DNA from 2 places in the Aquisalimonas sp. 2447 genome. Region 2 is predicted to be linked to the other one. Evidence: predicted binding sites of a transcription regulator. Region 2 holds the regulator's gene; the other holds the start of a gene.
The links. Region 2 encodes FliA, which starts transcription of late flagellar genes. Its sites were predicted from a motif close to GCTAAAGTTNNNNNNNNNNCNGCCGATA; they were not measured.

Region 1: the regulator FliA is predicted to act here: its motif matches at 6,045-6,072, upstream of KU884_RS15250 (methyl-accepting chemotaxis protein).

The regions. Positions count from the first base shown of each region.
Region 1 covers NZ_CP050695.1:3,215,832-3,232,905, forward strand. The annotation lists gene rplA (50S ribosomal protein L1) at 1-247, opposite strand, end outside; gene rplK (50S ribosomal protein L11) at 250-681, opposite strand; gene nusG (transcription termination/antitermination protein NusG) at 785-1,318, opposite strand; gene secE (preprotein translocase subunit SecE) at 1,323-1,700, opposite strand; tRNA gene KU884_RS15220 (tRNA-Trp) at 1,765-1,840, opposite strand; gene tuf (elongation factor Tu) at 1,949-3,139, opposite strand; tRNA gene KU884_RS15230 (tRNA-Thr) at 3,219-3,293, opposite strand; tRNA gene KU884_RS15235 (tRNA-Gly) at 3,334-3,407, opposite strand; tRNA gene KU884_RS15240 (tRNA-Tyr) at 3,642-3,723, opposite strand; gene KU884_RS15245 (HPP family protein) at 3,821-4,243, opposite strand; gene KU884_RS15250 (methyl-accepting chemotaxis protein) at 4,351-5,994, opposite strand; tRNA gene KU884_RS15255 (tRNA-Met) at 6,120-6,196, opposite strand; gene ychF (redox-regulated ATPase YchF) at 6,269-7,360, opposite strand; gene pth (aminoacyl-tRNA hydrolase) at 7,394-7,981, opposite strand; gene KU884_RS15270 (50S ribosomal protein L25/general stress protein Ctc) at 8,009-8,719, opposite strand; gene KU884_RS15275 (ribose-phosphate diphosphokinase) at 8,870-9,808, opposite strand; tRNA gene KU884_RS15280 (tRNA-Gln) at 9,860-9,934, opposite strand; gene ispE (4-(cytidine 5'-diphospho)-2-C-methyl-D-erythritol kinase) at 9,957-10,823, opposite strand; gene lolB (lipoprotein insertase outer membrane protein LolB) at 10,807-11,421, opposite strand; gene KU884_RS15295 (tetratricopeptide repeat protein) at 11,418-13,124, opposite strand; gene hemA (glutamyl-tRNA reductase) at 13,553-14,815, shown strand; gene prfA (peptide chain release factor 1) at 14,901-15,998, shown strand; gene KU884_RS15310 (metal ABC transporter permease) at 16,039-16,923, opposite strand; gene KU884_RS15315 (metal ABC transporter ATP-binding protein) at 16,916-17,074, opposite strand, start outside.
Region 2 covers NZ_CP050695.1:2,337,153-2,350,307, reverse strand. The annotation lists gene fliR (flagellar biosynthetic protein FliR) at 1-415, shown strand, start outside; gene flhB (flagellar biosynthesis protein FlhB) at 623-1,807, shown strand; gene flhA (flagellar biosynthesis protein FlhA) at 1,870-4,032, shown strand; gene flhF (flagellar biosynthesis protein FlhF) at 4,060-5,496, shown strand; gene KU884_RS11015 (MinD/ParA family protein) at 5,552-6,445, shown strand; gene KU884_RS11010 (RNA polymerase sigma factor FliA) at 6,442-7,170, shown strand; gene cheY (chemotaxis response regulator CheY) at 7,307-7,687, shown strand; gene KU884_RS11000 (protein phosphatase CheZ) at 7,698-8,447, shown strand; gene KU884_RS10995 (chemotaxis protein CheA) at 8,533-10,704, shown strand; gene KU884_RS10990 (chemotaxis response regulator protein-glutamate methylesterase) at 10,738-11,838, shown strand; gene KU884_RS10985 (ParA family protein) at 11,852-12,646, shown strand; gene KU884_RS10980 (chemotaxis protein CheW) at 12,639-13,155, shown strand, end outside.

The DNA of each region.
Region 1 (17,074 bases), 880 kb from region 2:
TGTCGCCCTGGGCGAACACGGCCACGCGCACGCTCTTGCCGGTGCCATTGGGCAGCACGGTGGAGCCGCGCACCATCTGGTCGGACTTGCGCGGATCCACGCCCAGATTCACCGCCACTTCAACGGTTTCCTTGAACTTGGGCGCCGGCAGGGACTGCAGCAGGCTGAAGGCCTCTTCCACCGGATAGAACTTGTTGCGCTCCACCTTCTCGGCGAACACCTTCTGGCGTTTGGTGAGCTTTGCCATGATCACACCCCCTCCACGTCGAGACCCATACTCCTGGCGCTGCCGGCGATGGTCCGCACGGCGGCGTCCATGTCGGCAGCCGAGAGATCCGGCTCCTTGGTCCGGGCAATCTCTTCCAGCTGCTCGCGGGTCACCTTGCCAACCTTGTTGACGTGGGGCTGACCGGAGCCACTCTTGATACCCGCTGCCTTCTTCAGCAGGATCGCCGCCGGCGGGGTCTTGGTGATGAAGGTGAAGCTGCGATCGGAGTAGACCGTGATCACCACCGGAATGGGCAGGCCCGGCTCCATCTCCTGGGTCTGGGCGTTGAACGCCTTACAGAATTCCATGATGTTCACGCCGTGCTGACCCAGCGCCGGGCCCACGGGCGGCGAGGGGTTGGCCTGACCGGCCTTCACCTGCAGTTTGATGTACGCTGCGACTTTCTTGGCCATGACAGCCTCCTTCAGTGGGTACGAACGCCTTTCGGCTCCCCGTTACGACCGGGCGCCGGCACAACGGGCAACCCCGCTTCGCCGGCGCCATCGAATTCAGCGATCAGGTCTTCTCCACCTGATCGAAGCCCAGTTCCACGGGCGTCGACCGGCCGAAGATCAGCACGGCCACCCGCAGACGGCTCTTTTCGTAGTTGACCTCTTCCACCGCGCCATTGAAATCGGTGAAGGGCCCGTCGATGACGCGCACTACCTCACCCACCTCGAACAGGACCTTCGGCCGCGGCTTCTCAACGCCCTCCTGGACGCGATTGAGAATCTGCTCGGCCTCGCGGTCCGAAATCGGCGCCGGGCGATCGCTGCGCCCGCCGATGAAGCCCATCACCCGCGGCACCTCTTTCACCAGGTGCCAGGTGTCATCGTCCATCTCCATACGCACGAGCACATAGCCGGGGAAGAACTTGCGCTCGCTGCGCCGCTTCTGGCCACCACGGATCTCGACCACCTCTTCGGTGGGCACGAGAATCTCGCCGAATTTCTCTTCCATCCCGGCGCGCCGGATGCGCTCTTCCAGGGACTGCTTGACCTTGTTCTCGAAACCCGAGTAGGCGTGAACCACGTACCAACGCATCGTCATGCCGTCAGCCTCCCGGAAGGACGATCTGCTGGAAGCCCCAGGACAGGAGCATGTCCAGCAACCAGAGGAAGATTGCCACCAGGATGACCACGATCAGAACGATAATGGTGGTCTGCACGGTCTCCTGGCGCGTAGGCCAGACGACCTTGCGCACCTCCGTGCGGGAATCCTGCATGAAATGCCACAGCCTGAGGCCCGGGTTCGTCGACACGGCGATACCGACGGCGACTGCACCCACGGCCAGGATGCCGAGCACGCGGTAGAGCTGCGGCTGGTCTTCGTAGACGTAAAAGCCGAAGATGCCGGCGCCCAGTATCACAAGCGCGGACACCAGCTTGATGGTATCAACTGGTGAGCTTTCGGTATTCTGCCTGGACTTCATCGGTTCCGCAGGACTCCGAACGGGATGGGCCGCCTGAGGCGGCAGACCCTGCCATCAAGTTGAGTGGCAGGCCAGGAGGGACTCGAACCCCCAACCTGCGGTTTTGGAGACCGCTGCTCTGCCAATTGAGCTACTGGCCTGTTGCTTGTCGCGCCGCGGAACCGGAGCGGCGAAGACGCGGAACGGGGTCCAGCCCGCACCGCGCCTTTCAGTGTACCGCATTGTTCCCCGTCGCGCAGACCCTGACTTCAGTCCAGGATCTTGGAGACGACGCCGGCACCCACGGTGCGGCCGCCTTCACGGATGGCAAAACGCAGACCGTCTTCCATCGCAATCGGCGCAATCAGCGACACCGTCATCTGCACGTTGTCGCCAGGCATCACCATCTCCGTGCCAGACGGCAGCTCGCAGGAGCCGGTGACGTCCGTGGTGCGGAAGTAGAACTGCGGGCGATAGCCATTGAAGAACGGCGTGTGACGTCCACCCTCGTCCTTCGACAGAATGTACACCTCGCACTCGAACTTCGTGTGCGGCGTGATCGAGCCCGGCTTGCACAGCACCTGACCGCGCTCGACATCATCACGCTTGGTACCACGCAGCAGCGCACCGATGTTGTCGCCCGCCTCGCCCTGGTCCAGCAGCTTGCGGAACATCTCCACACCCGTGACCGTCGTCTTCTGCGTATCACGCAGACCCACGATCTCCACCGAGTCGCCCGTGTTCACCACACCACGCTCAACACGACCCGTGACCACAGTGCCACGACCCGAAATCGAGAACACGTCCTCGATCGGCATCAGGAACGGCTGGTCCACCGGACGCTCCGGCGTCGGGATGAAATCGTCCATCGCCTCGACCAGCTTCACGATCGACGGCGTCCCAATATCCGACTCGTCGCCTTCCAGCGCCTTCAGCGCCGAACCCGTGATGATCGGCGTGTCGTCGCCCGGGAAGTCGTACTGGCTCAGCAGATCACGCACCTCCATCTCCACGAGCTCCAGCAGCTCCGCATCATCCACCATGTCCGCCTTGTTCAGGTACACCACAATGTGCGGCACACCCACCTGACGGCTGAGCAGAATGTGCTCACGCGTCTGCGGCATGGGACCATCAGCTGCAGAGACCACCAGAATGGCACCGTCCATCTGCGCCGCACCCGTGATCATGTTCTTCACATAGTCCGCGTGACCCGGGCAGTCAACGTGCGCATAGTGGCGCTGCGTGGACTCGTACTCCACGTGCGCCGTGGCAATCGTGATCCCGCGCGCCTTCTCTTCCGGCGCATTGTCAATCTGATCAAACGCGCGCACGTCACCGCCCCACTGCTCGCCCATCACCTTCGTCATGGCTGCAGTCAGCGTCGTCTTACCATGGTCAACGTGACCAATCGTACCCACGTTGCAGTGCGGCTTCTTACGCTCAAACTTGCTCTTGGACATGAAATTCTCCCGGCCTTTCCCTTATTTCACGCTCGGAACCGCAGCCACGGTTCGACCTTTCTCGTGCAACACTGAACTATGGAGCCCATAGGCGGATTTGAACCGCCGACCTCTCCCTTACCAAGGGAGTGCTCTACCTCTGAGCTATATGGGCCCTGAAAACCCTTTCATCCGGCCAACCCCGGCCTTCAGTCTGGAGCGGGTGATGGGAATCGAACCCACATCATCAGCTTGGAAGGCTGAGGTTCTACCGTTGAACTACACCCGCGGAATCCCCGGGCGGGCGCGTGTCGCTGCCTCGGCCCCATAATCCCGGTACTACGAGCAATAGGCGCCAGCCGAAGGCGGGCGCCCCGTTTGCCACCCGCGGGTGGCAAGCTTGCTCTGCCGACGCCAAAACGCCGGTTCATTGTCTCGAACCTCTGTTCGGTTCGAACCTCCCCCTGGGAGGCTTCGCTTCCTGCCGTGCCGGCGCCCGGCGCCCTGCACTCGCATTATTCGGTGGAGGGGGGAGGATTCGAACCTCCGAAGGCTGTGCCAGCAGATTTACAGTCTGCCCCCTTTGGCCGCTCGGGAACCCCTCCGTTTTGGAGCGCGATACTTTGCGCCAGCCGGCGCTCTCCTGTCAACCGCCTTGGGGAAATTGCCGCGGTGTGCATCCGGGGATGCAATGGAGCCCGGCTATTCGGTGGCCCGGCGAAGGGCGTCCAGGAGATCCTCGCGGGCAATCACGCCCACCAGGGAGCCGTTGTCGGTCACGGGCATGCTCTTGACCCCCATCTCCACCAGTCGCTGCAGCACGCGGGTCAGGGGGTAGTCCGGGGGCACGCACACCGGCTCCCGGGTCATGACCCGCTCCACCGGATCACGCATGATCTCGCTGTACGGGGGAACCATGTACTCCGGACGCAGGGTGAACGCCCGCAGGACATCCATCTTGGTCACAAAACCCACCAGAGCGCCCTGCTCATTCACCACCGGCATGCCATTGAAACCGCGCTTCTCGAACAACGCCTGGGCGTCTGCCAGGGGGGTCTCCGGGGTTACGGTCACCGGCTGCCGGGTCATGACGTCTGCGCTGGTGTACTGGACGAATTCGTACATGGGCCCCTCCTGGAGTCGTCATCGCTTGTCGACGCGCATTGTAGCGAATGCGCGTCGACTCTGCGTGGCCACCATGCGGAGGGCGGGCGCCAGCACCGGGCGCCGGACTACGAGCGCAGACGATTGACGGCCTCCTGCAGCCGCTCGGCCATGGCACCGAGATCGTCTGCGCCGCCGCGAGCCCGATCCATTGCCTCGCCGCTGCGTACCGCCGCATCGCGGATGCCACTGACGCGCCGGTTGATCTCGTCCGCGGTCGCCGACTGCTCCTCGGCGGCGCTTGCGATCTGGGTGTTCATCCCACTGATGCCGTCAACGGCCTCGGCGATGGTGCCCAGCGCCGTCTCCGTGTCGTTGGATCGCTCCACCGTCTGCCGCGCGCTCTCGGTGCGCGCCTCGATGGATTCCGCGGCCTGCCGCGAGCCGCGCTGGAGGCGCTCCAGGATTTCCCGGATCTCCTGGGTGGACTGCTGCGTGCGCTGCGCCAGCGTGCGCACCTCGTCGGCCACCACGGAGAACCCGCGCCCGTGCTCTCCGGCTCGAGCCGCCTCGATGGCGGCATTCAGTGCCAGCAGATTGGTCTGCTCGGCGACCCCGTTGATAACCTCCAGCACGGTTTCAACGTTGTTGGACTCACTGGCCAGCTGGTTCACCGCTTCCCGCGTTTCCTCCAACTCCGAAGCGAGTCTGTTGATGGCGTCGCGGGTCTGGGTCACCGCCTCGGCACCGGACTGGGTTTCGGCCTGGGCCTGCCCCGCGGCGTCGGCGGCGGAGCTGGCGTTGCGGGCCACCTCCTGGACCGTGGCCGCCATTTCATTCATGGAGCTGGCCAGTTCGTCAATGTCTTCCCGCTGCTGACGGGAATCCTTGTCCGCACTGCCGGTCAACTCGCGTAACTGCGCCGCCGAGCTCACAAGGGTGTCACTGCTGTCACGCACGTTCTGCACCACCCCCTGGAGAATCTCGAAGAGACCATTGAAAGAGCGGGATAGATCGGCGAGCTCATCGCGGCCGGATTCATCCAGCCGGGCCGACAGGTTCACGGGCTCCTGGGCCGCCTCGCGAATACCGCCGATGGTGCGGTTCAGAGGTGAGACAATGCTGGCGATGACCGCCCAGCCCACGCCGAGCATCAACAGGAGCCCCAGGGTATTGGTGACCACCGCTCCCATGAGCTCGCGATTGACGGCGGCGTTGACGTCGGCCATGTAGACGCCGCTGGCAATCACATACCCCCAGGGCTCGAACACCTGCGCCTCGGAGACCTTCTCGATGGCCTCTTCTTCGCCGGGACGCGGCCACAGGTAGTCGACCCGATAACGCCCGTCGTCGGCTGCCATGACACCACGGGTCATGTCCGCCACAAAGTAGTTGCCCGTACCATCGTCCAGTTCGGTGAGATCGTCGCCCTCAAGCCCGGGGCTGATGGGGTGCATAAGCATGGTGTTGTCCGCATCGTGCACCCAGAGATATTCCTCACCCAGATAACGGACACCACGCAGTGTCTCCAGGGCCTGCTCCCGGGCGGTGTCCTCGTCGATGGCGCCCTGCTCGGCAAGCTCGTGGAAGTGCGCCATCACGGTCATGGCACTGTCCAGGACCGCCGACGCCTGGGCAAGCCGCTCCTCCTGCAGCGAGGCTCGGGTCGACCCCAGGGTCCACAGGGCATTGGCGGCGAACACCAGGGCGGCGAGGGCGAGAATCAGCCAGATGCGGTGACTGACGCGCATGCGACGGAAGAACGTGGTCATGACTGTCCCCAGATGGATACGTGAAATACGAACGCGCGGAGTATGGACGTCATCGGCGCCGCTGTGCCGGACTTGAGTCACGGATCGGAGGGTGCGACGGGGAGTCGGAGACAGAAACGAAATAATGGTGGCTACGGGTGGATTTGAACCACCGACCCTCGCATTATGAGTGCGATGCTCTGACCAACTGAGCTACGTAGCCACGGACTCTTGCGGGAAGCGGGATTGTCCAACCGGAGGCCCGGCCTGTCAAGCGGGCCTGGCGTCGCCGCCGTCAGACATTGAAGCGGTAGTGGACCACGTCACCCTCCTGGACCACGTACTCCTTGCCTTCCAGGCGCATGCGCCCGGCGTTCTTGGCACCGGCCTCGCCCGCGCAGGCGATGTAGTCGTCGAAGCCGATCACCTCGGCGCGGATAAAGCCACGCTCGAAATCCGTGTGAATGCGACCCGCAGCCTGGGGGGCGGTATCCCCCTTGCGGATGGTCCAGGCACGCACCTCCTTGGGACCGGCGGTAAAGTAGGTGCGCAGGCCCAGCAGGTCGTAGCCGGCGCGGATCAGCACATGCAGGCCCGGTTCTTCCAGCCCGTACTCGCCGAGGAAGGCGTCCCGCTCGTCTTCTTCCAGCAGGGACAGCTCCGCCTCGATGGCGGCGCACAGCACCACGACACCGGCACCTTCGGATTCGGCATGGGCACGCAGCTGCTCCAGGTAGGGATTGGCCTCGAAACCACCCTCGTCGACGTTGGCCACGTAGAGCACCGGCTTGGCCGTGAGCAGGTGGAATTCCCGCAGTGTGGTCTGCTCGTCATCGCTCAGCGCCAGCGTCCGCGCCGGCAGCCCCTCGCCCAGATGATCGCGCAGCCGCCGCAGCACGTCACGGCGACGGATGGCTTCCTTGTCGTTGGACTTGGCCTGGCGCTCCGTTTTCTGTAACGCCTTCTCGGCACTGTCCAGGTCCGCCAGCACCAGCTCGGTGTTGATGGTCTCCACGTCATCCACCGGGTCCACCCGGCCGGCGACGTGGTGGACATCATCGTCCTCGAAGCAACGAACGACGTGGGCAATGGCGTCCGTCTCGCGGATGTTGGCCAGGAACTGGTTGCCCAATCCCTCGCCTTTGGACGCCCCGGCCACGAGGCCCGCGATATCCACGAACTCCATGGTGGTGGGGATCACCTTCTCGGGCTTGACGATGGCGGCAAGCTGATCGAGCCGGGGGTCCGGCACCGGCACGATCCCGACGTTGGGATCAATGGTGCAGAACGGGTAGTTCTCCGCGGGGATCTCGTTGCGGGTCAGGGCGTTGAACAAGGTGGACTTGCCCACGTTGGGCAACCCGACAATACCGCATTTGAAACCCATGATGCCTCGCTGCGCTGGTTGGTGATGCGAATGTCAGCGGGTGTGCAGCCGCTGCATGGCCTTGTCCATCTCGCCGGCAAGAATCAGGTCCATGGCGGCCACCGATTCGTCCACGGCACCGTCGATGGCGCGGCGATCCTCCGGCGAGGGCTTGCTGAGGACGTAGGAAACCACGTCATCGGCGTGCCCGGGATGCCCGATCCCCAGGCGCAGACGATAGAACTCCCGGGAACCCAGGGCGCGGATGGTGTCCCGCAGACCATTATGGCCGCCGTGGCCACCGCCACGCTTGACCTTCACTGCACCCGGCGGCAGGTCCAGCTCATCGTGGGCGACCAGCACGCTCTCGGGGGGAATCTTGTAGAAGGCGGCCACGGCGCCGATGGCCTGGCCACTGCGGTTCATGAACGTCAGCGGCTTGAGCACGTACACGGCTTCCCCCGCGACTTCCAGGCGGGCGGCTTCACTGCGGATCCGCGTCTCCGGGCGCAGCGACCCGCCGTGCCGGCGCACCAGTTCGTCCACGAACCAGAAGCCGGCATTGTGGCGGGTGCCCGTGTACTTGTCCCCGGGATTGCCAAGGCCGACGATCAGCCGGATCGGCGCATGATCACCGGCCATGGCACTCCCCCGAGCTGCCGAGGACGATCATTCCTTGCCTTCGTCGCCCTCGTCACCGGCATCGGACTCGTCGCCGGAAGCGCTGTCGTCGCCGGCAGCCTCTTCACCGGCCTCGCCCTCGTCTTCCTCGTCGGCGTCATCCGCCTTGGCAGCACGGGGCTGGACAATGCTGACCACCGCCTGGTCGTGGTCGTGCTCGTCGCCGCCGTGGGCAAAGGCCTCGAGCTCTACGCCCTTGGGAATGTCCAGCTGGGTCAAGTGCACGGAGTCGCCGACATCCAGGTTTTCCAGATCCACCTCGAGGTACTCGGGGATATCCCTGGGCAGGCAGTTGATGGCGATCTCGATGAGGTCCTTATGGATCACGCCACCGGCCTTGACGCCCTTGCAGGTTTCCTCGTTGAGGAAGTGCACCGGCACGCTGGTGGTGAGCTTCTCGTTGGCCCGGATGCGCATGAAGTCCATGTGCATGACCATGTCCTTGAAGGGATGGCGCTGCATATCCTTCAGCACGGTCTGCTCGTTCTTGCCCTCGACGTCGACATTGACGATCTGGGAGAAGAAGGCTTCCCGTTCCATGAGCTTGCTCAGCTCGAACACGCTGACCTGCACCATGGTCGGCTCCTTGCCGGTGCCGTAGATGATGGCCGGGACCTTCTTTTGCTTACGCAGGCGGCGGCTCGCACCTTTCCCCGCGTCAGTGCGCTTCTCGGCACTCAGTTTCAGTTCAACAGACATGGTTTCGTCTCCATAACGAATGAAACCCGAACCTCCCCGCGACCAGGGAGTGATCGGGTGTAACAGAAGCTGCTTTTCCGTGGGAGCGGCTTCAGCCGCCACAACCCCGCTCGCTGAATCGCGGCTAAAGCCGCTCCCACAGTGCTTGACTCACTCCACGAACAGTTCGCTCACCGACTCGTCGTTGCTGATGCGCCGGATACTCTCCGCCAGCAACTCGGCGATGCTCACCTGCCGGATCTGCGGGCACGCCGCGGCATCCTCACCCAGCGGGATGGAGTCGGTCACCACCAGTTCATCCAGGGCCGAGGCGCTGATCTTGTCGATGGCCTTGCCGGAGAGCACCGGATGCGTGATGTACGCCAGCACCCGTTCGGCACCGTGCTCCTTCAGCGCGCCGGCAGCCTGGCAGAGTGTGCCGGCGGTGTCGACGATGTCGTCTACGATGATCGCGGTCTTGCCGCGAACGTCGCCGATAATGTGCATCACCTGGGACTCGTTGGCCTTGGGCCGACGCTTGTCGATGATGGCCAGATCCGCATCCCCGAGCCGCTTGGCCAGGGCGCGGGCGCGCACCACGCCGCCCACGTCCGGGCTGACCACCACCTTGTTCGGGTACACCTGGCGCCAGATGTCGCCCAGCAGGATCGGCGAGGCGTAGATGTTGTCCACCGGGATATTGAAGAACCCCTGGATCTGATCCGCGTGCAGATCCACCGTCAGCACCCGGTTGATGCCGGCGGTCTGGATCATGTCCGCCACCAGCTTGGCCGAGATGGGCACCCGCTGCGAGCGCGGCCGGCGGTCCTGGCGCGCGTACCCGTAGTACGGGATCACCGCGGTGATGCGCGAGGCCGATGACCGGCGCAACGCATCGGCAATGATCAGCAGCTCCATCAGATTGTCGTTGGTGGGCTGGCAGGTGGGCTGGCAGATGAAAACATCCTTGCCGCGCACGTGCTCGTCGATCTCGACGTTCACTTCACCATCGCTGAACTGGCTGACCACGGCGTAGCCGGGGCGAATCTTCAGGTGTTCGTTGATCGCAGCGGCGAGTTGCGGGTTGGCATTCCCCGCAAACACCATCATGTGTCCGTTTTCAGTCACGCTGAAACCCGTTCGTGGCCACTACAGGAGAAATGGCTGGGGTGCCAGGATTCGAACCTGGGAATGCTGGGATCAAAACCCAGTGCCTTACCGCTTGGCGACACCCCAGTGGTCGTGGAAACCCTTTCGCTTAGCCGTCCGCCTCTGCCATCCGTTGATGCAGCGGCGACCGGTTGACGCCGCGAGCGACAAACCCCTGCCAGCCTTCCGCCTGACAACGGTGCAACGTCTGCTCGGCCTCATTCCGGCCGGCACGCGGCAGAAACACGCAGCCGCCGGAACCGCTCATGCGCGGCTTTCCATCCGCGGTCAAGGCACGCAGCGCCCGGTCCACGGCTGAATACCGCGCCCGCGCCACGGGTTCGAATGCATTCACTCCGCCCCCGGCGCAGAAGTCGCGTATTGTGATGGGGGGCGAATTCCTTGTCAATTCGGGTGCCTGAAACAGTTCCGCGGTGCTCACGGTGCACTCCGGCGCCAGCACCACGTACCAGGGGCAATCCAGCTCCAACGGCTGCAACCGCTCCCCCACCCCCTCCGCCCAGGCACTGCGGCCGCGCACGAACACGGGGACGTCGGCGCCCAGTGCCAGGCCCAGTTCCGCCAGGGCATCCTCTCCAAGCCCGCAGCCCCAGAGGTGGTTCAGCGCCACCAGCACGGTGGCTGCATCGGAGCTACCCCCACCCAGACCGCCACCGGCCGGCAGGCGCTTGGTAACCCGCAGTACGGCACCCAGCGACGTGCCGCTGGCCCGTTGCAGGGCGTGCGCCGCCCGCAGGGTCAGGTCGGCCTCAGCCGCCACGCCCACGGGGTCCGCCGCCCGGCGAATGTCACCATCGCCGGTGACCCGCAGATGAACAGTGTCACCGTAGTCCAGGAACTGGAACACCGTCTGCAGCAGGTGGTAGCCGTCATCCCGCCGGCCGACGATGTGCAGGAACCGGTTGATCTTGGCCGGCGCCGGCCACGCCGTCTCGCCCTCAGATTTCCGGGCCATCGGTGTCCCAGGAGCGGATGTGTGCCCGCAGCGAGATCCCCGGCCCCTGCAGGTCCAGGCGCACGGGCAGATCCACCGAACCACCGCGGGCATCATAGCCGTCGTAGGTCACGTCCCAGCCCGCCTGCTCCAGGCGCTGCACGCGGCCCTGTTCGTCCAGTTCCATGGCAGCCACCTCCGGGCCGGGAGCGGGCAGCCCCCGGAGCCACCAGGGCAGCACCTCCACCGGCAGATCCAGGCCGGTGAAGCGCCGCAGCAGCTCGCCGGCATCGGCAGCGGTCTCGGTGCCGCCATCCGAGGTCCGCAGGATCACCCCCTGGTCGTCACCCTGCAGGCGAAAACTGCCGGCACCCATGGGGCCCCGCATGTCCAGGCGGTAGGCATCGTCCACCTGACTCCACTCCATGCTCAGAGCAACGCTCTCGTCAGGGGTGGTAATTCCCGCCCGCCCCGAAGCGCGCCAGGTGGTCATGGCCTCAAGCGCGGCACGACGCTCCTCGAACGCCTCCTCGCGCCGGTCGGTCTCGGGCTCGGGTACGGCAGCGCACCCCGCAAGCCCGAGCGCCAGGCAGATGGTCACTACACGCAGGAAAGTCATTGGTCCAGTACCTCCGGGGCGAGGCGACGGATGGTTTCCAGCAGCACGTCGTGGTCGGGTTCCCGCTCCAGGGCGTCCCGCCAGACCTCCCGCGCCTGCTCCCGCTCGTCCTGCACCCAGAGCACTTCGCCGAGGTGCGCGGAAATCTCGCCATCGGGCTGCTTGTCGTGGGCGCGCTGCAGGTACTCCAGTGCCCGCTGGTGGTCGCCCAGGCGGTAGTAGCCCCAGCCCATGCTGTCGAGGATCGCCGGGTCGTCCGGTTCCTGCTCGTAGGCCCGCCGGATCAGCTCCATGCCTTCCTCGTGGCGGTCGGTGCCATCGACCAGGGTGTAACCCAGCGCGTTGAGGGCGTGTGTATGGTCCGGATTCTGTTCGAGAATCCGGCGAAGATCCCGCTCGGCACGGTCCACGTCACCCGCCCCGGCATACAGCAGGGCCCGGCTGTAGAGAAGGTCCGCCTGCTCCGGGTGCTCCTCCAGTGCCTCGTCGTAAACCTCCAGCGCCGCATCCGGCCGATCGGTGCGCCGGAGCATGTCCCCTTCCACCATATAGGCGCGGATGGCGTGTTCGGGAAACCGTGCGCGGTAATCGTCAAAGGCTTCCCGGGCGCGGGCCAGCCGGCCCTGCTCACCGAGGATCACTGCACGCCGCAGCGCGCCCTGCACCCGATACTCGCCGTCGACCATGCCGTACCAGTGCAACGCTTCGGTCATGTCGCCGCCGTCCTCGGCAATACGCCCGAGGAAGTAATGGGCGGCGCCCAGCCGTTCGCCCAGATCCACCAGCGAGAGGAAATACGTGCGCGCCTCCTGGTCATAACCCGCTTCCAGTGTCAGCAGGGCCATGGCGTAGAGGGCATCGGCATTGTCCGGCCGTTCATTGTGCACCCGCTCGAACTGCGCCAGGGCTTCGGTCTCGGCGCCGGCATCCAGCAGGCGGCGGGCATAGTCCAGGCGCAGGCGCCAGTCGTCAGGGTGGCGTTCGACGAGTTCGTCCAGCCCCTCCAGGGCCGCCTCCCGCTCCCCCATGGCGAGCAGGGCCTCGGCGCGGTACAGGGTCAGGTCGCGATCACCCGGCTCCAGGGCCAGACCGTCCTCGGCGGCATCCCGCGCCAGGGACGGCTCGCCCGCCTCCAGAGCCAGGCGCGCCAGCAGCCGGTAGCCGCCCGGCTGCTGCGGATGCTCCGCCACCAGATCCCGCACTACCTCCAGTGCGGCCTGCCGGTCACGCGCCGTGCCGAGTGCCGACTCCAGCCGGTCGAAAAGATCGTCCGCGGGCTGAACATCCCCGGTGAGCACCCGGGTCAGATGGTAGCGGGCAGGCTCCGTTTGACCATCCCGGAGATAGAGAAAGCCCAGAATCTGGTGCATCTGCTGGCCCGGGCTGTCCACCAGCGATTCCCAGCGCTGCGCGGCCTCCAGGGCCACGTCCTCGCGCTCGGCGTAGAGCGCCAGGCGGGTGGCACGCTCCGCCATTCGCGGATCATTGGTCAGCCCCATGGCGCGCCGCCAGGCCGCCAGCGACTGCTCCACGTCACCTCCGGTGCCCGCTAGCTCGGCCACCATGACCTGGTAGATCAGGTCCTCGTCCGCCGGCGGCGGCTCCTCGGGCTCGGCGATGCGGGTGTCGTTCTCCCGGGGCGGCTCCTCGCTGGGCGCCGTCGCGCATGCACCCAGCAACAGCGCCAGGAGCGGCAGTATCATCCGCCATGCCTGGCGACCCGGTTTCGTCTCTACGGACGCCATTGGCACCCATCCGTTGCAGAAAGACCGTGAAAACCGGCACGCCCAGAGCGTACCGAGCCAGGCCACCACTATACCCGCGGGACAGGGACGGAGACAGCCGACCCGGCCCCGCGGGCGCTGCGACCCACCGCTCAGAAAGTGCATCCTGGCGGATGTGACTTGTTTTCCACCGGTCGATTCCCGACAATCGGCCGCCTGGCGTCGGGTGCCGCGCTTAGCGTCTGCGGCATGCCCCCGGCGACGGGACCGGTTGGCGCATCCGGCAGGGAAACACACCGGAACTTGAGATGCGTCATGCGCTGAGCCGTCGTGACTGCGGTATCATGACGCCATCAGCTCGAGAGGAGCCGCCGCCGTCCATGCACGCGCACATGTCCGGACCATCCATGCCACTGTTCACCCTTGGCCTCAACCACAAGAGCGCACCGCTGACGGTGCGCGAGCGCGTGGTGTTCGACGCCCAGCGCGTGGTTCCGGCGCTGGAACAGCTCAAGGAGCGCGACGGGGTCCGGGAGGCGGCACTGATTTCCACCTGCAACCGCACCGAGGTGTACACCGTCCTCGAGGACTCGGTGGCGGCGAACTCCGTCCTGCACTGGCTGGCGGAGTCCCACCAGGTGGATCCGGGCTGGCTGCGCCCCTACATGTACATCCACCAGGACGCGGACATGGTGCGCCACCTGCTCCGCGTCACCCCCGGGCTGGATTCCCTGGTCCTGGGCGAGCCGCAGATCGGCGGTCAGGCGAAGACCGCCTACCAGGAGGCCCTGAATGCCGGCACCCTGGGACGCGTCCTGGATCGCCTGTTCCAGTACGCCTTCTCGGTATCGAAACAGATCCGCACCGAGACCGGCATCGGCTCCAACCCGGTCTCGGTGGCCTTTGCCGCCGTCACCCTTGCCCGGCAGATCTTCGGCAATCTGGACGGCTACACCGGCCTGCTGATCGGCGCCGGGGAAACCATCGAGCTCACCGCCCGTCACCTGCACGAGCAGGGCATGCGCCGGTTCATCGTCGCCAACCGCAGCCGCGAGCGGGCCCGGGAGCTGGCCGAGCAGTATGGCGGTCAAGCCATTGATCTGGGTGCCCTGCCCGACCATGTGGCCGAGGCGGACGTGATCATCTCGTCCACCGGCAGCCAGCTTCCGCTGCTGGGCAAGGGCAGCGTCGAGCGCGCCGTGCGCCGGCGCAAGCACAAGCCGATATTCATGGTGGATATCGCCGTGCCACGGGATATCGAACCGGAAGTGGGCCAGCTTGACGACGTATACCTCTACACGGTGGACGACCTGCAAGAGGTCATCGCCGACAATATGCGGTCCCGCCAGGAGGCCGCGCGGCAGGCCGAGGAGATCATCGACCTGCAGGTGGAGCGTTTCCAGCAATGGCTGCGCAGCCTGGATTCCGTGCCGGCGATCCGGCGCTACCGCGAACAGGGCGAAGCCCACCGCGACGAGATCCTCGCCCGGGCGCAGCGCCGGCTGAACCGGGGCGACGACCCCGCCGAGGTCATGGAGTACCTGGCCCATACCCTGGCCAACCGCCTCATGCACCAGCCAACGGCACGGCTGCGGGAGGCCAGTGAAAACGGCCGTGCTGACCTGCTGGAATCGGGCCGCTTCCTTCTCGGCATCGACGATCAGCAATAGGGAGCGCGGCTAGTGTCCTGTCCCCGAAGTGCGAGGACAGGCAAAATACAACGTACTTCGGGGACACGGGGACAGGACACTAGCGGTGAAGGCATCCATCCACGACCGGCTGGAGCAGTTGCAGGAGCGTTTCGAGGAAATCTCGGGGCTCATGGCGCAGCCGGAGGTCATCCAAGACCAGCGACAGTTCCGGGAACTGTCCCGGGAATACGCGCGCCTGGAAACGCTGGTGGAGACGTTCCGCCGCTACCACCAGACGGAGGAGCAACTGGCCGCGGCCCGCGCCATGCAGGATGACGGCGATGCGGAGGTCCGCGCCATGGCCGAAGAGGAAACCGCGGACGCCGAACAGCGCCTGCAGGCACTGGAGCGGCAACTGGAAGTCCTGCTGCTGCCCACCGACCCCAATGACGAGGCCAACACCTACTTGGAGATCCGTGCGGGCACCGGCGGCGACGAGGCTGCCCTGTTCGCCGGCGATCTTTACCGCATGTACGCCCGCTACGCCGAGGCCCGGAGCTGGCGGCTGGAGGTCATCAGCGAGAGCCACGGCGAGCAGGGGGGTTACAAGGAGATTATCGTCAAGCTGGTGGGCGACGCCGTGTACTCCCGGCTCAAGTTCGAGTCCGGCGCCCACCGGGTTCAGCGGGTGCCGCAAACCGAGTCCCAGGGACGCATCCACACCTCTGCGTGCACCGTGGCGGTCATGCCCGAAGCGGACCAGCTGGAAGAGATCGAGATCAATGCCAACGATCTCAAGGTGGACACGTTCCGCGCCTCCGGTGCCGGTGGCCAGCACGTCAACAAGACGGACTCCGCCATCCGCATGACGCATCTGCCCACGGGCATCGTGGTGGAGTGCCAGGAAGAGCGATCGCAGCACAAGAACCGCGCCAAGGCGCTGGCCTTCCTTCAGGCACGGCTCATGAACGACCAGCGCGCCCGGCAGGCGGCCGAGCAGAGCGAGCAGAGACGCTCCCTGGTGGGCAGCGGTGACCGCTCGGAACGCATCCGCACCTACAACTTCCCCCAGGGGCGGGTGACGGACCACCGCATCAATCTCACGTTGTACAAGCTGGAAGACGTCATGGAGGGTGACCTGGACCCGGTGATCGGCCCGCTGATCCAGGAGCACCAGGCGAATCAGCTCGCGGCCATTGCCGGCGGCGAACAACCGCAGTGAGAATACTCCAGGCGACAGCGGCCCCGGGAAAGGGCGCCCCCTACTCCTGGTGACCCGCGGTCTGTCCGCGGCCTCCACCGGTGGCTTCCCACGTCATCCGGCGCAGCCACAACCGCTCACGCAGCCAGACCGCACCGCGCACCAGCACCACCAGCGCAATGCCGAACAACACGATGGCCGGCCCGGAGGGCATATCCAGCCAGTACGACCCCAGCAGCCCGCCAGTGGACGTCACCAGCCCGGCACCCACGGCGACCAGCAGCACGGCAAGGAAACGGTTCGCGAGCATCAGGGCGATCAGGGGCGGGATGGTGAACAGCGCAATCAGCAGAATGATGCCAACCACCTGGATCAGCATGATCACGGACAGCGCCATGAGCACCAGCAGCAGCGTGGTCATGCGCCGCACCGGCACCCCCTGTACGGCGGCAAAGGTTTCGTCGAAAGCGACCGCCACCAGCGAGCGATAGAACAACGCCAGCACACTCACCACCGCGATGGTCAGCGCCGCCAGCAGCTGCACGTCTCCGCGGCTGACAGTCAGAATGTCACCGAACAGGTAGGTCATGAGACTGGGGGCGTAGCCCGGCGTCATGTGGATGAACACGATTCCGGTGGCCATGCCGCCAGCCCAAAGCAACCCGATCATGGCGTCCTGTGAGCGTGCCCGGCTCTCGCCCAGCCAGCCCAGCAGCAGGGCGGCCAGCACCGCCACAACCACGGCGCCGATGAGCGGATTCGCGCCCAGCCAGTAGCAGAAACCAAGACCGGCAAAGGCTGCATGACTGACCCCGCCGGCAATGAACACCAGGCGCTTGACCACCACGAAGGTGCCCACGGTGCCCGCCAGGATGCTGGCGAATACCGCCGCCAGCATTGCATTGCGCGCGAACTCGTAGCTGAACAGGCCGATCAGGTCACTCATGAACGTGGGCGTGCTGGTAGTCATGGTCGTGGAGGATACGGTGGGGGACGCCGTGGGCGATGAGCTCCACGGGGCAGCCATAGGCCTCGGCCAGATCGGCGTGACTGAGCTTCCCCGAACCGTGATAGAAGAGCTGGCGATTGACGCAGGC
Region 2 (13,155 bases):
GCCGGTGGTCTCCCAGTTCCTGCTGGTGATTGCCACGCTGATTTTCCTCACCGTTGGCGGCCATCTCATGCTCATCGAGCTCCTGGCGGAGAGCTTTGTCATGCTGCCGGTGGGTACCGATGGATTGATGGAGGAGGAGTTCCGGACCGTGGCGGGCTGGGGGGCGCAGATGTACGCGGGCGCCGTGCTGATCGCCTTGCCGGCGGTGGTGCTGCTCCTGCTGGTCTACCTGTCCCTGGGTGTCATGACCCGCGCCGCGCCGCAGATGAACATCTTCTCCGTGGGCTTTCCCGTGACCATGCTGGTGGGCTTCCTGGCGTTGATGACGCTGGTGGTGCCGTCGCTGCCGGGGCGGCTCTCCGGCATCTGGAGCGATGCCTTCAACACCATCGGGCAGATTCTCGGTGGCGCTTAGATCCCCATAAAACGAAGCCCGCGTAGGGCGGACCTTCAGGTCCGCCGGTGGGGCTTTGATCGGCCGCCCCGGTTTGCATGTCTGTTGACGGCGGACCTGAAGGTCCGCCCTACAGGTCCGCCCTACCGCCTGCCGCCCCCTCCAGGGCCCCTGGCCCGCACCTTGCAATCCCCTTCCTGACCGCCAAACCACCGTCGGAGAGCCGTCGTGGCTGAGGAAAGCGAGAACGGGCAGGAAAAAACAGAAGAACCTACCCCCAAACGGCGCCAGGACGCCAAGGACAAAGGGCAGGTTCCCCGATCGAAGGAGCTGAACACCACCATGGTGATGGTGCTCGGCGCCGGCGGGCTGTTGCTGCTGGGTAGCTATATGGCCGGGCAGCTCTTCGAAGCGTTTCATCTTGCTTTTCGTGTCGACCGGGAAACGATTTTCGATCCGGAAGCGCCGTTTCACATGCTGCGCGAGGCCTTCTGGGTGGGACTGAAGGCGGTGATGCCCTTCGCCGGGATCATGCTGGTGGCGGCGTTGCTCACTCCCGCGCTGCTCGGCGGCTGGACCATGAGTGCCAAATCCATGGCGCCGAAGCTGGAGAAGATGAGCCCGCTGAAGGGGATTCAGCGCATGTTCGGCACCAAGGCGCTGATCGAGCTGGTGAAGGCCCTGGCGAAGGTGCTGGTGGTGTTCAGCGTGGCGCTGCTGCTGTTCTGGGCCATGCATGACCGCATTGCCGGCATCACCCAGGAGCCGCTGCGCCAGGGGCTGCTCCACGGCGCGACCCTGTTCTTCTGGGCGTTCTTCGCCCTGTCGGCGGCGCTGATCATCGTCGCCGCGGTGGATATTCCCTACCAGATCTGGGACCACACCCAGAAGCTCAAGATGACCAAGCAGGAGGTCAAGGACGAGAACAAGGAGACCCAGGGCAAGCCGGAGGTGAAGAGCAAGATCCGGCAACTGCAGAACCAGATTGCCCAGGGCCGTATGATGGAGAACGTGCCCAAGGCCGATGTGGTGGTGACCAACCCGACCCACTACGCCATCGCCCTGCGCTACGACCAGAGCCGCATGAAGGCTCCGCAGGTGGTGGCCAAGGGCACCGACGTGCTGGCAGCGCGCATCCGTGAGATCGCCGACGAAAACCGCATTCCGCGCTTCGAGGCACCGCCGTTGGCACGGGCCTTGTATCACACTGCCGAGCTGGAGCAGGAGATACCGGCGGGACTCTACCTTTCCGTGGCCCAGGTCCTGGCCTACATCTACCAGCTTCAGGCGGCGCAGCGCCACGGCGGGCAGCGTCCCACGCGACCAAAGCCGGACGTTCCGGAGGAGTTCCGGAAGTACGCACAACCGGACGGCCGGAACGACACCGACGGGCGGGCGGCGACGGAATTCTGACGTCGCCGGCAGGCGCAACCATGGCAACCACCCCGCGATTGCGGGCATGACGGGAAGACGGCATGGCGACAGCCACGGCAGTGTTCGACAACATCCGCGAGCTGAGCCGCAACGGCCTGGGCACGCCGCTGCTGCTCATGGCGTTGCTGGCGATGATGATCGTGCCGCTGCCGCCGCTGGCGCTGGACATGCTGTTCACCTTCAATATCACCCTGTCGCTGGTGATCATGCTGGTGGCGGTGTACACGCCGCGGCCGCTGGAGTTCGCGGTCTTCCCGACGGTGCTGCTGGTGGCCACCCTGCTGCGCCTGGCGCTGAATGTCGCCTCCACCCGCGTGATCCTACTGGAGGGGCACACCGGCACCGATGCCGCGGGGAACGTCATCCAGGCCTTCGGCGAGTTCGTGGTGGGCGGCAACTACGCCGTCGGCCTGGTGGTGTTCGCCATCCTGGTGATCATCAACTTCGTGGTGGTCACCAAGGGGGCGGGGCGCATCTCCGAGGTCACCGCCCGGTTCACCCTGGACGCCCTGCCGGGCAAGCAGATGGCCATCGACGCCGACCTCAACGCCGGCCTGATCGACCAGGAGACCGCCCGCACCCGCCGCGAGGAGGTGGGGCAGGAAGCGGACTTCTACGGTTCCATGGACGGCGCCAGCAAGTTCGTCCGCGGCGACGCCATCGCCGGCATCCTGATCCTGTTCATCAACATCATCGGCGGGCTGTTCATCGGCATCCTCCAGCACGGCATGCCCTTCGGCAACGCCGTCAACAATTACACGCTGCTCACCATCGGTGACGGTCTGGTGGCGCAGATCCCCTCACTGGTGCTGTCCACGGGCGCGGCCATCCTGGTCACCCGGGTGTCCTCGTCCCAGGACATGGCGGGCGAGGTGATCCGCCAGCTCCTCGGCAAGCCGCGGGCGCTGGCGGTGAGCGCCGTGGTGCTGGGCATCATGGGCGTGATCCCCGGCATGCCCAATCTGGCGTTCCTCAGTCTTGCGGCCATCGCCGGTTTCGCCGCCTGGCGCATCCACCGCAAGCTGGAGACGGAGCCGGAGGTGGAGACGGCTGCCGAGCAGAAGCGCAGCGCCAGCGCCGGCAAGACCACCCGGGAGCCCGCCGGCCAGGGCCAGTCCGCGGCGCCGGCGCAGTCCGGCGAGACCCAGGAGCTCACCTGGGAGGACGTGCCGCCGGTGGATACCATCGGTCTGGAAGTCGGCTACGGGCTGATTCCGCTGGTGGACAAGAACCAGGGCGGGCAACTGCTCAGCCGTATCAAGGGCGTGCGCAAGAAGGTCTCCCAGGATCTCGGCTTCCTGGTGCCCACGGTCCATATCCGCGACAACCTGGATCTGGGGCCGAATACCTACCGCATCAGCGTGCTCGGCGTGCCCATGGGCGAGGCCGAGTTGCAGCCCAGCAAGGAGATGGCCATCAATCCGGGCACGGTCCAGGGCGAGATCAAGGGCATGGCCACCAAGGACCCGGCCTTCGGCCTGGAGGCCGTGTGGATCGAGCCATCCCAGCGGGACTACGCCCAGACCATGGGTTACACCGTGGTGGATGCCAGCACCGTGGCGGCCACCCATCTTAGCCAGATCATCCAGAACCATGCCCACGAGCTGCTGGGCCACGAAGAGGTCCAGAAGCTGCTGGACATGCTCGGCCGCAAGCAGCCGAAGCTGGTGGAGGAGCTGGTGCCGAATACGCTGCCGCTGTCCACGGTGGTCCGGGTGCTGCAGAACCTGCTGGAGGAGCGCATCCCCATCCGCGACATGCGCACCATTGTCGAGACGCTGGCGGAGCACGGGCAGGCCACCAAGGACCCCTCGGCGCTCACCTCGGCGGTGCGGGAGGCCCTGGGCCGCATGATCATCCAGAACGTCGCCGGCATGTCGCGGGAGGTGCCGGTGATTACCCTGGACCCGCAACTGGAACAGTTATTGCTGAATACCGTGCAGGGCGGTGGCGACGGCGCCGCCGGGTTCGAGCCGGGGCTGGCGGATCGCCTGCAGCGCTCCCTGGCGGAGACGGCCCAGCGGCAGGAGATGGCCAACCAGCCCGCGGTGCTGCTCACGGCACCGCAGCTCAGGGGCTGGCTGTCGCGGCTGACACGGCACAGCGTCCAGGGCCTGAACGTTCTGTCGTACAACGAAGTACCGGATGAGAAACAGGTGAAGATTGTCGCGTCCATCGGGCAACAGCAGGTCGCCCAGGGCTAGTGAACGGCAACCAGGAGCGGAAAGTTCATGAAGATCAAACGCATCCACGCCAAGACCATGCGCCAGGGAATCCGCCGCGTCCGTGACGAGATCGGGCCCCAGGCGGTGATTCTCTCGTCGCGGGAGCTGGATGACGGTGTCGAGGTCATCGCTGCCCTGGACTTCGACGAGGAGGCGGTGCGCGAGCAGGCGGAGCGGGACGAGCGGCGCGTGCCCCCGGCGGCGGAAACGCCGGCGCCACGCCGTCGGGAGGCGCCGTCCCTGGCCGAGCCCGCGGATTTCGCCGCCATGCTGGAGCGGGCCAATGACATCGCCGCCACCCGCGAGGACGATAGCGGTCGTCAGCGGATTGACGTCCATGTGGACGATCCGTTGACGGAGGACGACCTGGACTTGACGGGGATGGAGGCGCCCCGATCGCATGCCCGGCCCGCCCCCGCGCGTCCGGAACCTGCTCCCCGGCGCGCAGCCGCAAGCCGGGCCAGGCCCGGTCGGGAGCAGGAGGCAGCGACCGCCGCACCCCGGGACGACGCCTCGGTGGAGGCCATGCGCAGCGAACTGCGGACGCTGCGGACCCTGTTCGAGAACCAGCTTTCCGTGATGGAGTGGCAGCAGCAGGGCCGCAATCGCCCGACCCGGACCACCTTGTTACGCCAGCTCACGGAGATCGGCCTGGGGCCGGACGTGTGTCGCAAGCTGGCGGACCGGGTGGACGAGTCCCTGGCTCCGGACGTGGCGCTGCGCCAGGCCATGCATACGGTGGCGCGGCATCTGCCGGTGAAGAAGGATGATCTGCTGGACCGTGGTGGCGTGGTGGCCGTGATCGGCCCCACCGGGGTGGGCAAGACCACCACCGTGGCGAAACTGGCCGCACGTTTCGCTTTGCGGCATGGTCGGCAGACCGTGGCCCTGGTCAGCACGGACAATTACCGCATTGGCGCGCAGGATCAGCTGCGCAACTTTGCCCGGATTCTCAACGTGCCGGTGCATACCGCCGGCTCGACGGAGGAACTGGAAGAGGTGCTCGGCGACTTGGCGGACAAGCGTCTGGTACTGGTGGACACCGCCGGCATGAGCCAGCGCGACATGCGCCTGGCGGAGCAGTTCAGCACCCTGAAGGCGCTGGGGGATCGCATTCGCAGCTATCTGGTGCTGTCGGCGAACACCCAGCTGGCAACGCTGAACGAGACGGTGAAGGCGTATGCCGGGGCGCGCCCGGCGGGTTGCATCGTCACCAAGACCGATGAGGCAACCAGTCTTGGCGCGGTGATCACGGTGCTGCTGCGTCAGCGGCTGCCGGTGAGCTTCCTGGGCAATGGCCAGCGGGTGCCCGAGGATCTTGCGCCGGCACGGGGTGATAGACTGGTGCAGGAAGCCGTGGGCCTGGTGAAGCAGTATGGTCAGGCCGCCGACGACGACCAGCTGGCGGTCGCCTTCGGGGGCGGTGCCGGTCAGGGGCAGTAGGCCGCGCCGCATCGAACAATCGGAGTCATGGAACCGCGTGCGGGACGCGGATGCCATGTCGGAACAAGAGATCGAACAACGCATGGATCAGGCAGCGGGGCTGAGGCGAATGAGCAACCCGAAACCGGTCAAGGTCATTGCGGTTGCAAGCGGCAAGGGCGGGGTGGGCAAGAGCAGCGTGTCCGTCAATCTGGCGGTGGCGCTATCCACCGCCGGCAACCGTGTGCTGCTCATGGATGCCGACCTGGGGCTGGCCAACGTGGACGTGCTCCTGGGGCTCAGTCCGCGCTATAACCTGGCTCACGTCATGGATGGCGAGGCCGAGCTCGAAGAGATCCTGGTGGAGGGGCCGGGGGGCATACAGATCATCCCCGCCTCGTCGGGCACCAAGCGCATGGCGGAACTGGGGCCGGCGGAGAACACCGGCCTGATCCGCAGCTTCAGTGAGCTCAGCGGCGACTGGGACTATCTCATCATCGACACGGCGGCGGGTATCGCCGATAGCGTCATCAGCTTCGCGCGGGCAGCGCGGGAGGTGATGGTGGTGGTCTGCGACGAGCCGTCCAGCATCACCGACGCCTATGCGCTGATCAAGGTGTTGCACCGGGACTACGGTGTGGAGCGGGTGCATGTGGTGGCCAACATGGTCTCCGGCGCGGCGGAAGGCAAGACGCTGTACGACAAGCTCGCCCGGGTATGCGAGCGCTACCTGGATCTCACCGTTGCCTACATGGGCGCCATTCCCCGGGACGATGCCATGCGCAAGGCTGTGCAGCGCCAGCAGGCGGTGGTGAATGCCTACCCCGGAAGTCCGTCGGGCCGTGCCTACGCGGAAATGGCCAAGCGCGTGGACAAACTGCCGTTGCCCACCCGGGCGGAGGGGCACCTGGAATTCTTTGTCGAGCGCCTGGTGCAGTACAACGCGTCCGGCGGGGAGGTGATGCCATGAAGCCGCGCGCCGCCGCTTACACGGAGGTCCAGAAGCAGAGCAGCGAACACGACGTGCTGGTGGAGCATGCGCCGTTGGTCAAGCGCATCGCCCATCATCTCCTGGCGCGGCTGCCGGACACCGTGCAGCTGGAGGATCTGATCCAGGCCGGCACCATCGGCCTGCTGGAGGCGGCGCGGCAGTACGACACCGCCCATGGCGCCAGTTTCACCACCTACGCGGGTATCCGCATCCGCGGTGCCATGCTGGACGAGATCCGACGGCTGGACTGGACGCCGCGTTCCGTTCATCGCCGTGCCCGGGAGGTGGCCCAGGCAAGCCGGGAAATCGAACACCGCACCGGCCGTGAAGCCCGGGACAACGAGATCATGGACGCTCTGGACATGAGCGCCGATGAGTACCACCAGGTGCTCAACGACGCTTCAACGGCACGGCTGTTCAGCCTGGACGAGGTGTCTCTCACCACCGGTGAGGCGCGGGAGCCCGCCAGCGACGACGCCGGCCCGGTGAGCCGTCTGGAGGACGCCGGCTTCCGCCAGGCCCTGGCCGCGGCCATTCGCACGTTGCCGGAGCGCGAGCAACTGGTGATGTCCCTCTACTACGAGCAGGAGCTCAATCTGCGCGAGATCGGCGAAGTGCTCGGGGTGACCGAATCCCGGGTCAGCCAGATCCATGGCCGCATCATGCTCAAGTTACGCGACCATCTTGCCGACTGGACACAATAGCGGCCGGCGGACAAGTTCACGAACTGCGCCCTGTTTGGCAGAACCCGACGCAATGGTCGGGCAGGGTAGGCCACGTTATCCGCGGGAACGGCCCTGACTACAGCAAAGGTGATTCACAGTGAGTTCCGACAAGAACATGAAAATCCTGATCGTGGACGACTTCTCCACCATGCGGCGGATCATCAAGAACCTGCTCCGCGATCTCGGTTACAACAACACTGCCGAGGCGGACGACGGCAATACCGCCCTGCCGATGCTCAAGAAGGGCGGCTTCGATTTCCTGATTACGGACTGGAACATGCCCGGGATGGACGGGCTCGAGCTACTGAAGAACGTGCGCGCCGAGGAGGAGCTCAAGGATCTCCCGGTGCTGATGGTGACCGCCGAGTCCAAGCGCGAGCAGATCATCGAGGCGGCCCAGGCCGGCGTCAACGGCTATATCGTCAAGCCGTTCACCGCCGCCACGCTGAAGGAGAAGATTGACAAGATCTTCGAGCGTATCGGATCGGCCGGCTGAGGAGTGACGCATGAGCACTGAAGCCAGCGATCTCGATCGTTATGCAGAAAAGGCGCGGGAACTCCTGAACCATGTGGAGGCCGGTGACCACGAGGCGGTAGGCGAGGTTCTGGACGAGCTGACCCGCCTGCGGGAGACCGAGCTGTTCCGCGAAGTGGGCAAGCTCACCCGGGAGCTTCACGAAGCGCTGAAGTCGTTCCGCACGGATAACCGTCTGAGCGAACTCGCCAGCGAGATCCCGGATGCCCAGGATCGGCTCAACCACGTCATCGAACTCACCGACAATGCCGCGCACCGCACGCTGACGGCCCTTGAGGAATCACTGGAGTCGCTGTCGGGCCTCGGCAGCGAGGGCCGGGAACTGGCCGCGGAGTGGAAGCGCTTCCGCCAGCGTGAACTCTCCGCCACCGAATTCCGTGACCTCAGTCGGCGCATGGACGGGTTCTTCCAGCGCCTGGAGACCGAGGGCGCCACGGTGCAAAGCAAGCTCACCGACGCCCTCATGGCCCAGGACTACCAGGACCTCACCGGCCAGATCATCCGGCGCGTGATGAAACTGGTGAAGGAGGTGGAGGACGGGCTGGTGTCGCTGATCTCCATCTCCGCGCCGGAGCGGACTACGGAACAGCGGAAACCGGCCGATAAGCCGGTCACGGACCCGATGGAACTCGAGGGGCCGCAGGTACCGGGCCAGGAGTCCGACACCGCCGTGCAGGGGCAGGACGAGGTGGATGACCTGCTCTCCAGCCTGGGATTCTGAGGCGGAAGGCGGCACGGGAGCATGGGTAAGCGGGTGAAGGGGCGCGCCACGGGCAGCGCCCACCCGGGAAGCGCTTGGGGGCATTATGGCAACTGACACACAGGACGAGATCGTCCAGGACTTCCTGGTGGAATCCCGGGAGATTCTCGATGAGCTGGGCGAACAGCTGGTGCAGCTCGAGCAGCAGCCGGATCAGAAGGACCTGCTGCACGCGGTCTTCCGTGGCTTCCACACCATCAAGGGTGGCGCCGGTTTCCTCGGGTTCGATCCGCTGGTGGACGTCTGCCACCGCACCGAAGACCTCTTCAATCTGCTGCGTAACGGCGAGCGGCAGGTGACCTCGGAACTCATGGATTACGTCCTGCGCGCGCTGGATGTGGTCAACAACCAGTTTACGGACCTGCAGAACGGTGAGGATGCCCGCGGTGCGCCGGCGGATCTGCTGGAGGCCCTGGAGCGGCTGCAGCAGGAAGAGCACCTCGGGGATTCCGCGCCCGGCGCCGCGCCGGCTGCCGAGCCTGCAGTCCAGCCTGCAGCCGAGCCTGCAGCCGAGCCGCAGCCCGCGGCCAGCGGCAGCGCGCCCGCCGACGATGACATCACCGAGGAGGAGTTCGAGGCCCTGCTGGATGCCATGGACGAAGGCAAGGCGGAGGCTGCGTCGTCGCAGGCCGCGCCGCCGAGCAGCGGTGATGACGAGATCACCGACGAGGAGTTCGAGAAGGTACTCGATCAACTCCACGGCCCCGGCACGCACAAGGGCGTGCCCGACGGGGCGGATGCCGGCCAGTCGGCCGAGGCAGGCGACGGCGATGATCTCATCACCGACGATGAATTCGATGCGGTGCTCGACCAGATCCACGGGCAGGGCAAGGGCCCCACGTCCACGGATGCGGGGTCGGTAAGCCCCGAGCCGCCGGCGCCGGCGAAAGCCGAACCGCAGAAGCCGGAAACGACCCCGCCGGAGCCAGGCCGCGCCGAGGACAAGCCCGCCGCCGCAGGCGGTGGGTCCGGCGGTGGCGGCAGTGATGCCGGCGGCGCCGGGGGCGCTGGCGGAGCCAAGGGGGGAGGCAGCGGCGAGACGTCGGTGCGCGTGGATACCGGCAAGCTCGACGACATCATGAACCTGGTGGGCGAGCTGGTGCTGGTGCGCAATCGCCTCAGCACCATCCGCTCCACCTACGATGACGAGCGCATGAGCCAGGCGGTGGCGGACCTGGAACTGGTCACCTCGGACCTGCAGAACGCGGTCATGAAGACGCGCATGCAGCCCATCAAGAAGGTCTTCGGGCGTTTCCCGCGCCAGGTGCGCGACCTCGCCCGCAGCCTGGGCAAGGAGGTGGATCTGCAGATGTCCGGCGAGGAAACCGATCTGGACAAGAACTTGGTGGAGGCCCTGGCCGATCCACTGGTCCACCTGGTGCGCAACTCCGTGGACCACGGCATCGAGGAAGCGGCGGACCGCGAGGCCGCCGGCAAGCCCCGCAAGGGGGTGTTGCGCCTGTCCGCCGAGCAGGAGGGTGATCACATCCTGCTGACCATCGCCGATGACGGCAAGGGCATGGATCCGGAAGCCCTGCGCACCAAGGTGGTGGAGAAGGGGCTCATGGACCGGGAGTCCGCCAACCGGCTGGACGAAAAGGACTGCTTCAACCTCATTTTCATGCCCGGGTTCTCCACCAAGGCGGAGATCTCCGATGTCTCCGGGCGTGGCGTGGGCATGGATGTGGTCAAGACCAAGATTTCCCAGCTCAACGGCACCGTGGACATCGACTCGGCGCCGGGGCGGGGTACGACCCTGAAGATCAAGGTGCCGCTGACCCTGGCCATTCTGCCGACGCTGATGGTGCGCATGCGCGGACGCAAGTTCGCCCTGCCAATGTCCGTGGTCAGCGAGATTTTCGAGCTGGAAATGGACAAGACCAAGGTGGTGGACAACAGGCGCGTGATCATGGTGCGCCGCAAGGCCATGCCGCTGTTCTTCCTGGAGCGCTGGATCGATGCCCTGGGCAGTCTGGAAACCCGGGATCCGGATGCCGCCCGGGAGGAGCAGCAGGTGGTCACCGTCAACGTCGGCAACCAGACGGTGGGCTTTGTGGTGGATGATGTCATCGGGCTGGAGGAAGTGGTCATCAAGCCGCTGGGCAGCATGTTGCAGGGCCTGCCCGGCCTGGCGGGGTCCACGATCACCGGCGATGGCAGTATTGCACTGATTATTGATATTCCCAGCCTGGTGAAGACCTTCGGCTCGCAGATGTAGTGCGCCGCTGGCGGGGCTGATGAGGAGAGGTGCGTGGCCAAGCGCGTATTGATCGTGGACGATTCCGGGTTTTTCCGCCGACGCATCAAGGAGATGCTGTCGTCGGACCCGCGGCTGGAGGTCGTCGGTGAGGCGGCCGATGGCCGACAGGCCGTGGAAGAGGCCGTGCGCCTGAAGCCGGATGTCATCACCATGGACATCGAGATGCCGGTGCTGGACGGCATCTCCGCGGTGCGCGAGATCATGCAGCGCCAGCCGACGCCGGTGCTGATGTTTTCGTCGCTGACGTTCGATGGCGCTCGCGCCACGCTGGACGCGCTGGAGGCCGGGGCGGTGGACTTCCTGCCCAAACGCTTCTCCGACATCTCCTCCAATGCGGACAAGGCCCGCGAGCAGCTCCAGGAGCGTGTTCGCACCGTGGCCGCAGGCGCCCGGCCCGGAGCCGCAACCTCGCGGACACGGCCAACGCCGCCGCCGACGGCGACGCGTTCATCCACGGCCGCTGGCGCTGCGACCCGGGAGAGTGCCGCTCCGGCCCGACGCGCCAGCGCCGGCCCCAGCGCCAGTGATCTGGACCTGGTGGTGATCGGCGCCTCTACCGGTGGGCCTGTGGCCTTGCAGCGGGTGCTGTCGGCACTGCCGGCGTCATTCCCGCTGCCGATTCTGCTGGTGCAGCACATGCCGGCCAATTTCACCGCGGCCTTCGCCCAGCGGGTTGACGGCATGTCGAAGCTGCGCGTCCGTGAAGCCGTGGACGGCGACACCCTGGAGGCCGGCACTGCACTGCTGGCGCCGGGCGGGCAGCACATGGGCGTGCGTCGGCGGGGCAGTGCGCTGAGCGTGCGTGCCATCGAGCCGCGGGATGGTGAATTCTACAAGCCCAGTGTCGATGTGGCCCTGCGGGAAGCGACCCAGGCCTGTGGTGGCCGCGTGCTGGGAGTGATTCTCACCGGCATGGGAGCGGACGGTTGCGAGGGCGCGCGTGAACTCAAGGGCCGCCAGGGGCATGTCTGGTCCCAGGACGAGGCAACCAGCGTGATCTACGGCATGCCCGGGGCGGTGGCCAAAGCGGGGCTGACGGATCGCGAGATGCCGTTGACGGACATTGGCCAGGCACTGGCCCGATTGGCCTGAGGACGCTGAAGCGATGCGGACATGGGCGATATCCAACCAGAAGGGCGGCGTCGGCAAGACCACCACCGCCGTCAGTCTCGCCGGGTTGCTGAGCAACCGTGGCCAGTCGGTGCTGCTGGTGGATCTCGATCCCCACGGGTCCATGACCGCCCACTTCGGCTACGACCCGGATGACATCTCGCCCAGTGTCTACGACCTCTTCCACGACTCCGTGGATGCCGGGGACATTCCCATGCTCCTGCGGGACACCGGGGTGAACAACATCAGTCTGCTGCCGGCGAGCACGGCCCTGGCGACACTGGATCGCCAGCTGGGCTCGCGCCACGGCAAAGGGTTGGTGGTTCGCAACGCCACACGCGCCCTGAGCAGCCGCTTCGATACCGTCTGCATTGATTGCCCGCCCATGCTGGGCGTGTTGATGGTCAATGCCCTGGCGGCCTGTGACGAACTGCTGGTGCCGGTGCAGACCGAGTTCCTGGCCATCAAGGGCCTGGAGCGGATGCTGCACACCCTGGAAATGATCCAGCGTTCACGGCGCCAGAGCCTGCCGTATCGCGTGGTGCCGACGATGTTCGACCGCCGCACCCGGGAGTCGGTGGAAGCGCTGCGGGAACTGCGGGAGCGCTACGGGGACGCCGTCTGGGACGGTGCCATCCCGGTGGATACCCGCTTCCGCGACGCCAGCCGCCAGGGCGTTCCCCTGACGGTGTCGTATCCCTGGTCCCGCGGCAGTCAGGCCTATCGCAAGCTGCTGGAGTCGCTGCAGGAGGATGAGTCCACGGCGGGGGAGGTCGCGGCCCATGACTGATCGGCGCAACCAGCCACGACACGCACTGGCGGAACAGCAGGAAGCCATCCGGGACTACCTGGATGCGCTGCTGCAGGAGATTCCGGATTTCGACGATGCGTCTGCGCAGCAGGTTCAGGCGCAGCCCGGGGAGACCGCATCGCAGCCGGCCCGCGAGGAACTCGCGCCGGCGACCGGGACAGCGGCTTCGGAGCCGGTTGCCGAAGTGCAGCAGCAGCCGCACCGTCCGGCGCCGGCGGAAACGGAGCTGGAGCCGGAGCCCGTGGCAACGGACCCGCATCACGCGGACACCGAGCTGGAAGCGCAGGAGCTGGAGCGCGGTGCGTTGCAGGCGCTTTTCTTTGACGTGGGCGGCCTCAGGCTCGCAGTGCCACTGACGGAACTGCACAGCGTCGTGCCCTGGGGCGATGTGGATGTCACGCCCATGCCATGCCAGCCGGACTGGCAGCTCGGGCTGATGCGCTACCGCGAGCGTCACGTCCGCGTGGTGGACACGGTGACCATGGTGC